2 linked regions of the Flavivirga eckloniae genome follow. The protein of the gene in region 2 interacts with the protein of the main gene of each other region in a pairwise test. Links are inferred from orthologs where the notes say so. Each region holds a gene or a part of one and is shown on either strand. Other genes may lie near its edges.

What was found.
Region 1: the proteins of ftsA (region 2) and C1H87_RS08635 interact in binary tests that used the Escherichia coli proteins (3 or more experiments, as listed by UniProt). The link is inferred for Flavivirga eckloniae from one-to-one orthologs.

What each region holds. Positions count from the first base shown.
Region 1 is NZ_CP025791.1:2,097,502-2,104,479, reverse strand. The notes cover bases 1,478-4,298. They hold C1H87_RS08635 (rod shape-determining protein), read right to left. Parts: upstream 3,492-4,298; coding sequence 2,463-3,491; downstream 1,478-2,462. Other genes in these bases: purH (bifunctional phosphoribosylaminoimidazolecarboxamide formyltransferase/IMP cyclohydrolase), read right to left, coding at 3,653-4,298; mreC (rod shape-determining protein MreC), read right to left, coding at 1,642-2,445; mreD (rod shape-determining protein MreD), read right to left, coding at 1,478-1,649. Also shown: mrdA (penicillin-binding protein 2), read right to left, coding at 1-1,146; more of mreD, read right to left, coding at 1,143-1,477; more of purH, read right to left, coding at 4,299-5,185; C1H87_RS08625 (GAF domain-containing protein), read right to left, coding at 5,815-6,273; exosortase family protein XrtF, read left to right, coding at 6,368-6,919; C1H87_RS08615 (exosortase F system-associated membrane protein), read left to right, coding at 6,912-6,978. UniProt on the Escherichia coli protein: Forms membrane-associated dynamic filaments that are essential for cell shape determination. Acts by regulating cell wall synthesis and cell elongation, and thus cell shape.
Region 2 is NZ_CP025791.1:1,793,820-1,800,964, forward strand. The notes cover bases 4,158-7,145. They hold ftsA (cell division protein FtsA), read right to left. Parts: upstream 6,313-7,145; coding sequence 5,002-6,312; downstream 4,158-5,001. Other genes in these bases: ftsZ (cell division protein FtsZ), read right to left, coding at 4,158-4,889; C1H87_RS07475 (cell division protein FtsQ/DivIB), read right to left, coding at 6,316-7,008; murC (UDP-N-acetylmuramate--L-alanine ligase), read right to left, coding at 7,025-7,145. Also shown: C1H87_RS07445 (leucine-rich repeat domain-containing protein), read left to right, coding at 1-45; C1H87_RS07450 (leucine-rich repeat domain-containing protein), read left to right, coding at 385-1,785; C1H87_RS07460 (GatB/YqeY domain-containing protein), read right to left, coding at 2,251-2,700; more of ftsZ, read right to left, coding at 2,874-4,157. UniProt on the Escherichia coli protein: Essential cell division protein that assists in the assembly of the Z ring. May serve as the principal membrane anchor for the Z ring.

The sequences.
Region 1 (6,978 bases), 300 kb from region 2 along the record:
ACCTGTTGAAGCACTACCGCTTTTATCTAAAATTTTTCTGTAAACAGTCGAAAAATAGGCGTTGCAAGACTCCTGTATTCCTGTAATTAGATTATTGCGCCTGCCAATGTAGCAATGGCATTTCATAAAACGATTACCATATTTATATCCTGCATAACAAGTAACAGTTTCGTTGGGTATTATAACGCCTTCCTGTAAACCAATCAAGGCGTTCATTAATTTAAAAGGAGAGCCAGGCTCGTAAACACCTTGTATACTTCTGTTAAATAATGGATTTGATATGGAATCTCTAAGCTTGATGAAATTTTTTGAGCGTTCTCTTCCTACTAGAAGATTAGGATCGTAGGTTGGGGCGGCCACCATGGCCAGTATTTCTCCCGAAGATGGTTCGATAGCTATAACGCCACCACGTTTATTTTGCATAAGGAGTTCGCCATATTCCTGTAGTTTAGCATCAATGGTAATAGTAATGTCTTTTCCTTGTTCTGGAATGGTGTCGAACTCACCTTCTTTGTATGGACCAATATTTCTATTAAACCTGTCTTTTTGAATAAACTTAATGCCCTTCACACCTCGAAGAATTTTTTCATAAGAAGCCTCAATACCCTGTTTACCTTTTAAATCACCCATTTTGTAATAGGGGTCTTTTTTTATATCGCTGGTATTTACCTCTCCAATATCTCCCAAAACATTAGCTCCGATACTTCTTTGGTAATGTCTTAGTGATCTTTTCTGGATATAAAAACCTTCAAACTTCCGCATTTTTTCTTGCAAAGCAGCATAATCTTCTTTTGATAATTGGGATAGAAAAACAGACGGTAATCTGGGAGAATAGCGTCTTGCTCTATTATATGTTTTTATAAATTGCTCTTTATCAATTTTTAATAGCGAACAAAATTCGAGCGTATCTAATGGTTCTACTTCGCGAGGAATTACCATGACATCGTAAGATGGTTGGTTGGCTACCAAAAGTTCGCCATTTCTGTCGTAAATAAAACCTCTTTTCGGATAATCGTATACTTTTCTAATAGCATTGTCTTCAAACAAATCATGTTCGTTTGAAGTATATATTTGAAGGTAAAAGAGTCTTGATAAAAATAAAAAACCAACAAATATTATTGAAAAGAATAGTAAAAACTGTCTCATTTAGGTTGTCGACTAAAAATAATAGTTATTGTCATACACAATAATATAGTAAATATACTTGAGAATAACGTTTTTTGAAGCACGAAAATTATTCTTGGCAGGCTAAATATTTCCAAAGAGAATAATATGATGTGATGCAATATAACCAGTAGTGTTATATAAGTGATTTTAGAACCAAATTCTACAACACTAAATTTTATATTGTGGTGTTCGTACATTGTTCCAAAAGAAAATTTTAATACAACCGGTCTTACATAAGCTATAAACACACAGGCTGCCGCATGAATACCTCCGGAGTCTAAAAACATATCGATTATTAAACCCAATAGGAATCCGGATAAAATAATTAATGCACGATTGCTCTTTACTGGAAATAGAATGATAAATAAAATGTATGGATAAGGGTTTATATAGCCAAAGAAGTTAATGTTATTGAGCATTAAAACCTGTATTAATATTAATACTACAAAACGGATGCTATTAATGGAAAGTATATTATTCATTTAGCAAATTAGTAACCTCAGGTTTGTTAATGTTTTCTATAATATACACATGCTCCAGATTGGTCATGTCGTTAAAAAGTTGCACATTGATCTCATAATAGTTTTCGGCAGCATCAAGCTTGTAGTTTTTAACGGTGCCTATTTCTATGTCTTTAGGGAATATTGAGGAACGTCCGGAAGTAACAATAGTATCCCCAACTAAAACATTAGCTATTTTTGGAATATCTGTAAGTTGTACTACCGCCGGATTTTTAGCATCCCATGTCAATGTACCGTAATGGTTCGTTTTCTTTAATTGCGAACTTATAGAACTGGTTGTGTTTAAAATGGAAACTACCGTAGCATAATTACCACTTGTTTTATCTACAATACCTACTATTCCGTGAGTGGTTACAACACCAAAATCTTGTTTTATACTGTCGTTTGTTCCTTTATTGATTAAAAGATAATTATCGGTTGCAGAATAGTTGTTTCGAATAACCCGTGCGTTAGAAAAATAGTATGGTTTAAGACTATCTGTATCTTGTGTTGTTGTGCTATTCTTTAAATTGTATAAAAGCGATTTTAGACGTTTGTTTTCTTCCGATAAGAGCGTATTCTGAGATTTTAAATTAAAATATGTGCTTATACTATTTGCAGTATTAAGGATACTACCGGATAAGAAATTAGCAGAATTGATAAACTTACTCCTATGATAAGAATGTGATTGAATTGTAAACAGAATTGAAATAGAAAACAGCAGCAAAAACAACAAAAAGTTTTTATTTCTTATTATGAAATTAATAATCTGTTGCATGACTTATTCGGGTGTCTCTATTTTATCAATACATTTTTGTATTTAGGTAAATTTTTAAGAGTAATACCAGTACCTCGAACTACAGCACGTAATGGGTCTTCGGCAATATAAACCGGAAGATCTGTTTTTTGAGATAAACGTTTATCTAAACCTCGTAGCATAGAACCACCACCAGCTAAATAAATACCGGTGTTGTATATATCTGCAGCTAATTCTGGAGGAGTTTGAGATAAAGTTTCCATAACGGCATCTTCAATTCTCAGGATAGATTTATCTAATGCTTTAGCAATTTCTCTGTGCGAAATGGATACTTGTTTTGGTTTACCGGTTAATAAATCACGTCCTTGAACGCTCATATCTTCTGGTGGTAACTCAAGATCTTCGGTAGCAGCACCGATTTGTATTTTTATTTTTTCTGCAGTACGCTCCCCAACATATAGGTTGTGTTGTGTACGCATGTAGTAAACGATATCATTCGTGAAAACATCACCCGCAATTTTAACAGACTTATCACATACAATTCCCCCAAGAGCAATTACTGCGATTTCCGTAGTACCACCTCCTATGTCCACAACCATATTTCCTTTAGGTTGCATAATGTCTACGCCAATACCAATAGCGGCAGCCATAGGTTCGTGTATTAAATAAACTTCTTTACCATTTACACGTTCTGCACTTTCTTTTACCGCACGCATTTCTACTTCTGTAATTCCAGATGGGATACAGATAACCATACGAAGTGCTGGTGTAAAGAATTTCTTTTTTAAAGCCGGTATGTTTTTAATAAACATACTTATCATTTGCTCAGACGCATCAAAATCTGCTATTACCCCATCTTTTAATGGACGAATGGTTTTTATGTTTTCATGCGTTTTACCCTGCATTAAACTGGCTTGTTGACCAACTGCAATAATTTTACCTGAAATTCTATCACGTGCAACAATGGAAGGTGAATCTACAACTACCTTGTCGTTATGAATAATAAGTGTGTTTGCAGTACCTAAATCGATTGCAATCTCTTCGGTTAGGAAGTCAAAAAAGCCCATGCGCTATTAATAATTTTAAGTGGTTTAAAAAACGAATTCCGTAAATGTAATAAAAGTTGATAAATATATGGGTTTTAAGTGTATTCAAATTTTACTAAAAAATACTATAAGTTAGTTATACGCTTTTTATTGATTTTTAGATGTCTAAAAAAGTATATTTTTTAATGTTTAAAATGACGTGTACCCGTAAATACCATAGCCAAGTTGTTTTCGTTACAATAATCGATACTTAACTGATCTTTTATTGAGCCTCCTGGCTGGATAACTGCAGTTACACCGGCCTTTTTTGCGATTTCCACACAGTCTGGGAAAGGGAAAAAAGCATCACTTGCCATAGCAGCACCATTTAAGTCAAAGTTAAATGTACCCGCTTTATGTATGGCTTGCTCCAGTGCATCAACACGACTTGTTTGTCCTGTTCCGCTAGCACAAAGTTGCTTGTTTTTAGCTAGTACAATGGTGTTGGATTTTGTGTGCTTACAAATTTTCGAAGCAAAAATTAAATCTTCAATTTCGCTATCGGTAGGATTCGAATTGGTAACATTGGTTAAACCTTCTACGGTATCTGTAATGTTATTTCTGTCTTGTAGTAACACACCGTTTAAGCAACTTCTAACATTCATTTTAGGTAATTCTATGTCGTGAAGTTGTAACATGATTCTATTCTTTTTGCCTTGAAGAATGGTTAAAGCTTCTGCCGAAAAGGAAGGCGCAATAACAACTTCGCAGAATAACTTGTGAATCTCTTCTGCTGTAGCTACATCAATTTCGGTATTACTAATTAAAACCCCTCCAAAAGCCGAAACAGGATCACCTGCTAAAGCATCAAGGTAAGCTTGGTGTAAAGTGTCGCGTTGTGCCAAACCACAAGCGTTATTATGTTTTAAAATAGCAAAAGTTGGCGCATCGTTTTTAAATTCGAGCATTAAATTTACAGCAGCATCAACATCTAAAAGATTATTATAACTTAATTCTTTACCATGAAGTTTTGTGAATAGCTCATCAAAGTTTCCAAAGAAGAACCCTTTTTGATGTGGGTTTTCACCGTAACGCAATACTTTTCCTTTTGTTTCGCTAATTTTTAAGGCAGCTTCATTATGGTCTTTGTTGAAATAGTTAAAAATAGCTGTATCGTAGTGCGAGGAAACATTAAAAGCTTTACCTGCAAAACGTTTTCTGTCTTCTTCAGAAATCGTTCCGTTATTTTCAGAAATAAGTTCTAAAAACTCAGCATAATCATCAACAGACGATACACAAATTACATCGGCATAATTTTTAGCAGCAGCGCGAATTAATGAAATACCACCTATGTCTATTTTTTCAATAATATCTTGATTATTGGCACCAGAAGCAACTGTTTTTTCGAATGGGTATAAATCAACTATAACCACGTCGATTTGAGGGATTTTATACTCTGCCAATTCTGCTACATCACCATCGTGGCTTTGTCTGTTTAAAATACCTCCAAAAACTTTAGGGTGTAATGTTTTTACACGACCACCAAGAATTGAAGGGTAAGAAGTAACATCTTCAACAGGAACAACGTCTACACCTAAATCATTTATAAATTTTTGAGTACCACCAGTAGAGTATATGGTAACACCTTGTTCATCTAATTTTTTTACAATAGGTTCTAATCCGTCTTTACTAAATACCGAGATTAATGCAGATTTAATGTTTTTTTCGTTGCTCATGCTAGTTTTTGTCTTTTTAGTTCCCTGCTAGGCGGGGGTTGAAACTTTTGCTGTTTTTCAATGAGTTACATTGAATTTGTAAATAAAATGCAAAAGTAATTATTTCAACTAAAATAATGCCTTAAGAATGCCTAAAAAGAGCGTGTTTTTTTAACTAAAAAGAGAAGTTGTTAACAAGGGGCTGTTGAATTTCAAATTTCGAGTTTAAGGTTTCGGGTTTCGGTGAGGTTGAAGATCGAAGACCGGAGAGTGATGACCGAAGATCGAAGACGGGAGGTTTTGGACGGAAGTTAGAGCATGTTTACTAATAAGTGTATGTGTGTTTAGTTTTAAGTAAACTTTAGAGAATGAAAATTAAGTTTAGTGATTGGAATTGTTTAGAAGACCGGAGACTGATGACTGAAGACGGGAGATTGTGAACCGAAGTTAGAGCAGATTATCTTGGTGTTTATTAATAAGTATATTGTATTTAATTTTAAATAAACTTTAAAAAATAAAAATTAAGTTCTCTGGTTAGAATTGTTTTAAAGACTGCCCACTGCCCACTGAATACTGAATATTGAATACTGAATATTGAATACTGATCACTGCATACTAGTTACTACAAACTAAACACTAAATTTAAAACTTTACGAAAGTATAGTCGCCACCTTGGCACAAACAAACTCTAAAAAGCGTTCATCTGCTTCAGTAAAGGGATCGGGTGTGTTAGAATCGATATCAATCTGACCAATATTCTCACCATTTACAAAAATTGGAATAACAATTTCGGCTTTAACGGTAATGCTACAAGCTATATAGTTATCTTGAGCAGCGACGTCTGGAACCACGAAATTTTCGTTGCTAACAGCTACCTGTCCGCAAATACCTTTTCCAAAAGGGATTACCGTATGATCTGTAGGTTCTCCTACATAAGGGCCTAAGTGTAATTCTTCCTTATCGCCATTTCTAAAATAAAACCCCACCCAGTTGTAATATGCTATATGGGCTTCAAGTAGTTCGCAAATATTTAAAAGGCGTTCGTCTACTGTTTTTTCTGTGTTTAAAACAATAGTTTCTACCTGAGGTTTTAGGTCATCAAAAATCATAAGTCCAAAAGTTTTGGCAAAAGTATTTAAAAAGGTGTAATTTCGATATTCGGTTTCACATAATTTTAACCAAATTAAATCAGATAAACGTATTTTGAATACACTCTTTGTAAAATACAAGTCGGTTATAAAGTTTATCCTGACTTTTTTATTGGTTTATATATCTTTTTCTGTGATTTATAAACTGTATTTAGACGCTTCTGATGGATCGAAATTTTACCCCGATTATATAACACACTTGGTGGCTAAACAGAGTGAATCTTTATTAAATTCGTTTGGGTATGACGCTCTAGTGTTACCGCACCCAGATGAGCCATCTATGAAAGTTACTGTAAAAGGCAAGTATTTAGCTCGAGTCATTGAGGGCTGTAATTCAATAAGCGTTGTTATATTATTTATATCATTTGTTATCGCTTTTTCCGGAAAATTAAAAACAACATTTTTATTTATACTTTCCGGTAGTGTTTTAATTTATGCCGTTAATTTAATTCGCATTGCGGTATTAAGTATGGCGTTATATCATTATCCTGAACACAAAGAAATTTTGCATGCAGTAGTTTTTCCTGCCATTATTTACGGGTTGGTTTTTTTACTTTGGATTTTTTGGGTGAATCGATTCTCTAAACTAAAAAATAAAAATGCCTAAACTAATCAAATACGCACTGTTGTTGGTGTTGTTCGGATTGTTGATTTTAATTCGGTTTT
Region 2 (7,145 bases):
AATATAGATTTAACAGGAAACCCTTTTCTTCAAGATAGTAATTAAGAGATAAGAATTATTGATTATCATCATTTTCACTTATATACTTCTTAATGATGACAATATTTATTAAAAATTTGTATTTAATTCTCCATTTCTAATTTTCATGTACCCGTTGGTGGATCGTGTCCCTTAACTAGCTGCGTGGTCAGAACCTGTTGTACCTCCTCTTAAAACAAAAAACTTTTCCTACGTAAGCACAATATTAATTTTGTAATAATGTTTATAGGGTGCCACATACGTTTATACAAAAAAATAAACTAAATCGGTTGTCAAAAACTTTTTAAAGTTACTTTTGCATTTAATAAAGCCTATTAATTAGCCTCAATTAAAAGTTTATTTGCCATGTACAAAAAACATATTATCATAAAAAGTATCTTTTTTTTAATTTGTGTTTGTTTTACTGCTTGTAATAATGATGATCAAATTATTGATGCTGGTGCTAACATACCTCTTTCAGATAAAGAAGTCCTGATTGCCATATACAATGCAAATCCTGATAACAATTTAAATTGGGATATTACCAAAAGTATTTCCTCCTGGCAAGGTGTACAAGTTAGAGATGGCAAAGTGGTAGGGTTATCTTTAGCTGGAAAAAATCCTGATTTTAGTCTTCCTATTATCATAGATAATAATCCTATATCAAGTACTTCTGAGCCATCTGATTTATCAGAAATTTCAATAAGTAATATTCCTGAAGAAATAGGTTCCTTAACCAATTTAGAGTGGGTTCATTTTTCATATATAGACATAAAAGGGCTTCCAGAAACAATAAAGAGCCTGCAAAATTTAAAAAGCCTAGAAATAGAAGGCACTAAAATTACTGAGATACCAAAATTTATTTATAGTTTAAGTAACTTAGAAAACTTAAGTTTATTAAATACCAAAATTAAATCAATAGACCCTGGCATAGGTAACTTAAGTAAGCTTAAATATTTATTTTTAGAGGCTAATGAGCTAAACAAAATCCCTGTAACTATTGGAAAACTTACACAGCTAGAGTATCTTTCTTTAGAAAATAATCAGTTAAACGAAATTCCCAAGTCTATAGGAAACCTAAAATATTTAAGAGGACTATACTTAGATAATAACCTATTGAGTAGTATACCTGAATCGATATCAAAATTAGTTGATTTGGAATCACTGGACTTGGAGAACAACCAGTTGCGTAGTATACCCGAATCGATATCAAAATTAGTTAATTTGGAATCACTAGACTTGGACAACAACCTATTGAGCAGTATGCCTGAATCGATATCAAAACTAGTCAACTTAAACTTACTAAGCATGGATAATAACCAGTTGAGCAATATACCTGAATCTTTTTTTTCTAATCCTTTTTCAAACCTTTTTAGAGTAAGTATAAATAACAATCAATTAAAGGAACTGCCAGAAGGAATAGGAGAAATTAAAATGCTAGACGTTTTGGAGTTTTCAGGAAATCAAATTACTAAATTACCAAAAGGAATAGGAGAAATTGAAACACTAAAAGTTTTGGAATTGTCAGGAAACCAAATTACTGAACTACCAAAAGAAATTGGACGGCTTAAGCAATTAAAAACATTAGATTTATCTCGAAACCAATTACATACACTGCCTCAAGAAATAGAGCAATTATCATCGCTATTAACTATCAATTTAAGCTTTAATCAGTTTACTAGTTTTCCTAAAGAGTTAGATAAATTCACTAATGGAGATGTTGATGTAGATTTAACAGGAAACCCTTTTAAACCAATTAAGAATTAAAACTACCTCAATATATATCTTTGTATTCTATTATGGGGATTAGAATATAGTGACCATCTTACTAGAATTTTTACAATGTGTGATCTATAAACTTTAGTATCCTTCCTACAGTACTTCTTTCTTTTGACGAAATTATAACGCAATAAAAAGTGATTTCTAGTGAATTGTTTCGAATTCAACTGAAAACAAAAAAAGCATACTTACAAATTCAAGCAAGCTTGATTTGACGTACACTTTTTTGTTTATTTGTGACCGCGGAGGGATTCGAACCCCCAACCCTCAGAGCCGAAATCTGATATTCTATCCAATTGAACTACGCAGCCATAAATCCCTGCAAAAGCAGGGATCTCTATATTTTAAATTGTCATTTTAAATTATAAAACATTGCTTTATCTAGTGAATTCTTGCCTTTTACCGAAACAAGTTCGGCACATGCCGCAGGAATAACAAGCAATTACATAAAACTTAAGACAATTTAGCCTTTACAATATTAGAAATGGTTTTACCATCTGCTTTACCAGCTAATTCCTTGCTAACAATACCCATAACCTTACCCATATCCTTCATACCTTCTGCTCCTACTTTATCTATGGTTGCAACAACAACTTTCTCAATATCCTCTTCGCTTAGGGCTTCAGGTAAAAACTGAGCAATAATATCTGCTTCTGCTAATTCCGGAGCAGCTAAATCTTCACGACCTTGTTCCGTATAAACAGCAGCACTATCTCGTCGTTGTTTTACTTGTTTTTGAAGTATTTTAAGCTCTTGTTCTTCAGTTAAATCTTCTTTAGCACCACTTTCTGTTTGTGCTAACAAAATAGCAGACTTTACGGCACGTAGAGCTGTTAAAGCTGTTTGATCTTTTGCCTTCATTGCTTCTTTTAAAGCAGACATAACATCTTGTTGTAAACTCATGGTAAATTTTATTTGAATGCGAAGATATGAAAAAGTGGGCAGTCTTCAGTAATAGGTTTTCAGTAAAAAAACATATTTTACAATGAAAAAAACAGACCTAATACTTCAAAAGAAAACCCGAAAACTTGAGGGAAGCTTTTCGGGTTCATAACTAAGTAAGGCCAGTATACTTTTTAGTCCACGTTATCGTGTAAAAACGAATTATTACTTCTTAGTTGTATGTCGTCGTTATCATCCAAACCAATACTGGTTCTCGACATATCAGTTTCGGAAGAGTGTTTAGCCTCATCTAAATTAACACCTTGACGTTTGTATGCAGGCACTTTTTCTATATCATCAATTTTAGCATTGTTGAATTTATAATTAAAGTCCTTCATTTTACGTCTGCGCTCTTCTGCGCGTTCTTTAAGCAGCTCCGAAATCGGGCTGTTCAATGGATCTACTTCTTCTGTTATTTCTTCTTTTACAGCAGGTTCTTCTTCCGTTACCTTCTTTTCAAATACAATATCATTGTCTATTTCCTCTAAAACCTCATTAGACTCTGGTTGTTTTTTGTTCATTGAAGATTCAACCTCAACATAGTCATCCAGCGCATAACGAATGTCTCCGTCTTCATTAGTTTCTGTAACAGGAATAAGCTCTACATAATCATTTACCGGTATCTTTTTTATATCATCGTCAATTAATTGATGCGATATGACATCTTCCTTGTTCTTTTCTTCTTCCGCCTCCTTTTCTTTGTTACCCGATGAAAGCGGTAAATCGAAGGTTAAGGTAATTTGTTGCTCTTCTTCTATATAATCTGAAATAATCTCCACATCAGTTATATCTTCAACATCATCAGACATTCGTGTAACTGGTTTTATGATAAAATCGTCGTCATCTTCTTCAATTTTAGCAGCTACCTCATCATATACCACATTAATATTTTTAATAATTTCTGTGGTTGGTATTAAGTCTATATTCTCATTAATTGACTCAACTGGTTTTTGTTTATTTATTGGTCGCTTTTCAAATTGAGGCTCCTCAGCTTCTTCTGTTTCTAAATCTAAAGTATGACGTACAATAGGCTCCTCCTTTTTCTCTTCCAGTTCAATTGTGGGAGCAATAATTACTGGCTCTTTTTCTTTAGTATTCACATCTTGTTCCTCACTAAGCGAATGCACCACTTTTTTAGTTTCTGTATTAGAAATCTCGTTTTGCTGTTCAAGATTAAAACCCGTAGCGATAATAGTTACTGCTATAGATTCTTCTAAGGCTTCATCTTCTCCAACTCCCATAATAATGTTCGCACCATGTCCAGCTTCTGTTTGAATATGGTCATTAATTTCTCCTATCTCATCAATAGTAATTTCATGAGATCCAGAAACAATTAATAATAAAACATTCTTTGCCCCAGTAATTTTATTATCGTTTAGTAACGGAGAATCTAGCGCTTTACGAATCGCATCTTGAGCACGGTTTTGACCTGATGCTAGGGCAGATCCCATAATGGCAGTTCCACTATTACTCAATACGGTTTTAGCGTCACGTAAATCAATATTTTGTGTGTAGTGATGTGTAATAACTTCGGCTATACCACGAGCAGCGGTTGATAATACTTCGTCGGCTTTAGAGAATCCTGCTTTAAAACCAAGATTACCATAAACCTCACGAAGTTTATTGTTATTTATTACAATTAAAGAATCTACAACATCTCTTAACTTTTCAATCCCTTTTTGGGATTGCTCAATACGCATTCTACCTTCAAACTGAAATGGCATAGTTACAATACCTACGGTTAGGATTTCTTTTTCTCTAGCCATTTTGGCAATAATCGGTGCAGCTCCGGTACCAGTACCACCGCCCATTCCTGCGGTAATAAATACCATCTTGGTATTGCAATCCAACATTTGCGAAATATCATCAAAACTTTCAACTGCAGATTGCTCTCCAATATCTGGATTTGCTCCTGCTCCTAACCCTTCAGTAAGGTTAACCCCTAATTGAATCTTGTTAGGAACACCACTATTTTGTAGTGCTTGCGCATCGGTATTACATATGTAAAAATCAACACCCTTAATACCTTGTTGGAACATATGATTAATGGCATTGCTGCCACCTCCTCCAACGCCAATAACTTTAATAACATTTGATTGATTTTTAGGCAAATCAAATGAAATACTTTCGAATTCTTCTTTGCTGCTCATAAATTCTATTTTACTGAGGTTTTATACTTTATTTTTTTATTCAATGGATTTATTATACTATCTCGCTAGGTCATTAAAACTGGTTAGCAAACAGTTTTAATGCTTTAGCTACTTATTCTGCGTTATCTAAAAAATCTTTAACGCGCTCTGTTAATTTATCTAGAAAAGAACGTCGTTCTTTTATAGGTTTTTCTTGAACTTCTTCTGCAGATTGATCCTCTTCTTTTTCATTCTCAATCTCGATTTCTTCTAGCTTTTTCCTGTCTTGTCGTTTTAGGCCGTCTAAAACCAATCCTACAGCAGTGGCATACAACGGACTTGTTATATCGCCATCACTATCTCCCGCTAAATGCTCATTTGGATACCCTATTCTGGTATCCATTCCGGTTATATATTCTACTAATTGTTTTAAATGTTTTAACTGACTACCTCCACCAGTTAATACAATACCGGCTATTAATTTTTTCTTTTGTTCTTCGTGTCCGTAATTCTTAATTTCAACATATACCTGTTCAATAATTTCAACAACACGCGCATGAATTATTTTTGAGAGATTTTTTAATGTAATTTCTTTTGGTTCTCTACCTCGCAAACCTGGTATGGACACTATTTCGTTATCCTTATTTTCCCCCGGCCATGCAGAACCAAATTTTATTTTTAATAATTCGGCTTGTTTTTCAATAATGGAACAGCCTTCTTTTATATCTTCTGTAATCACGTTACCTCCAAAAGGAATTACAGCGGTATGACGAATAATACCGTCTCTAAAAATGGCCAAGTCTGTTGTACCACCTCCTATGTCGATAAGCGCTACACCTGCTTCTTTTTCTTCTTGACTTAAAACTGCATTGGCAGAAGCCAACGGCTCTAACGTAATACCTTCTAAGTTTAAACCCGCACTTTGTACACAACGCCCAATATTCCGAATAGAAGATACCTGTCCCACAACAACATGAAAATTGGCCTCTAAACGGCCGCCATACATGCCTATAGGTTCTTTTATTTCTGCTTGCCCATCTACTTTATATTCTTGAGGCAATACATGAATAATTTCTTCACCAGGCAACATAACTAGCTTATGTACCTGATTTATTAATCTATCTATATCCTCATCATCTATAACATGCTCAGAGTTGGGTCTTGTTATATAATCGCTGTGTTGTAAACTTCTTATGTGCTGTCCTGCTATACCAACGGTTACACCTTTTATTTTCATTTCGGCAGATGCTTCTGCTTCTTGAACGGCTTGTTGTATAGACTGAATTGTTTGTGTAATATTATTTACGACACCACGGTGCACACCTAAGCTTTTAGATTTGCCTATTCCTAAAATTTCAACTTTGCCGTATTCATTTTTACGACCAATCATGGCCACAATCTTTGTGGTTCCTATATCTAATCCTACTGCTAAATTATGCTCCATGGCTTATCTTTTGGTACATATTACTTGGTTGTCAAACTGCAAATTGATTTTGCTATAATTATTAAATGTTTTCTCTTTTAGATTTTTTTGATAAAACGCCTTTAAATTATTAATCTTCTTATCTAAAAAACTCACATCGCCTAATTGTACTATAAAAGGGCATTGTCTTAATTTTAAATAAAGACTTTTGTTCCTACTTTGATGAATTTCTATGACATGCTTTTTTAAGAATTCATCGTTTCTAATTTTTTTTGCAACCTTATAGATACTTTTTAATTTATTCTTTTCTACATACCCAGTTACCAATGGTACTCTAGCTGAATAATTAGTAGACAAAGGCATATATAAACCTTCGCCATCAATATAATAAGAGGCATTTGTACTCACGCGCGCAATAGGGGTTCTTTGTTCTATTTCAGCATTAAGTGTACCATTTACAGCAAGATACACTTCTGCCTTTTTTATCATCGGATTAGATTTTAGAGCATTTTCTAGGTTATTCAAATCTAAAGTTTCTTTAGGTACATTTTTAACACCGCCATAATTTTGTATTAACAATTTACTAACAGCTTCGTTAGTAACGTAAAGGCTATTTTCTCCTATAAATTTAACCTTGGGATCCGAAATCTTTCTAAGAGCATTTCTTTGAGACGCAAAAGCGAACAAAAAAATCACTAACCCTAATAAAACGGTCATCTTTATGTAATTCCAATTAATTCGCAATGGTTAATTCTTTTTTAATATATTTTACTTGTTCTCCTATATCTCCTGCTCCAATAGTTAATACTATTTTCGCATTACTACGGTGTATAGCTGGCAGTAGCTCTTTTTTA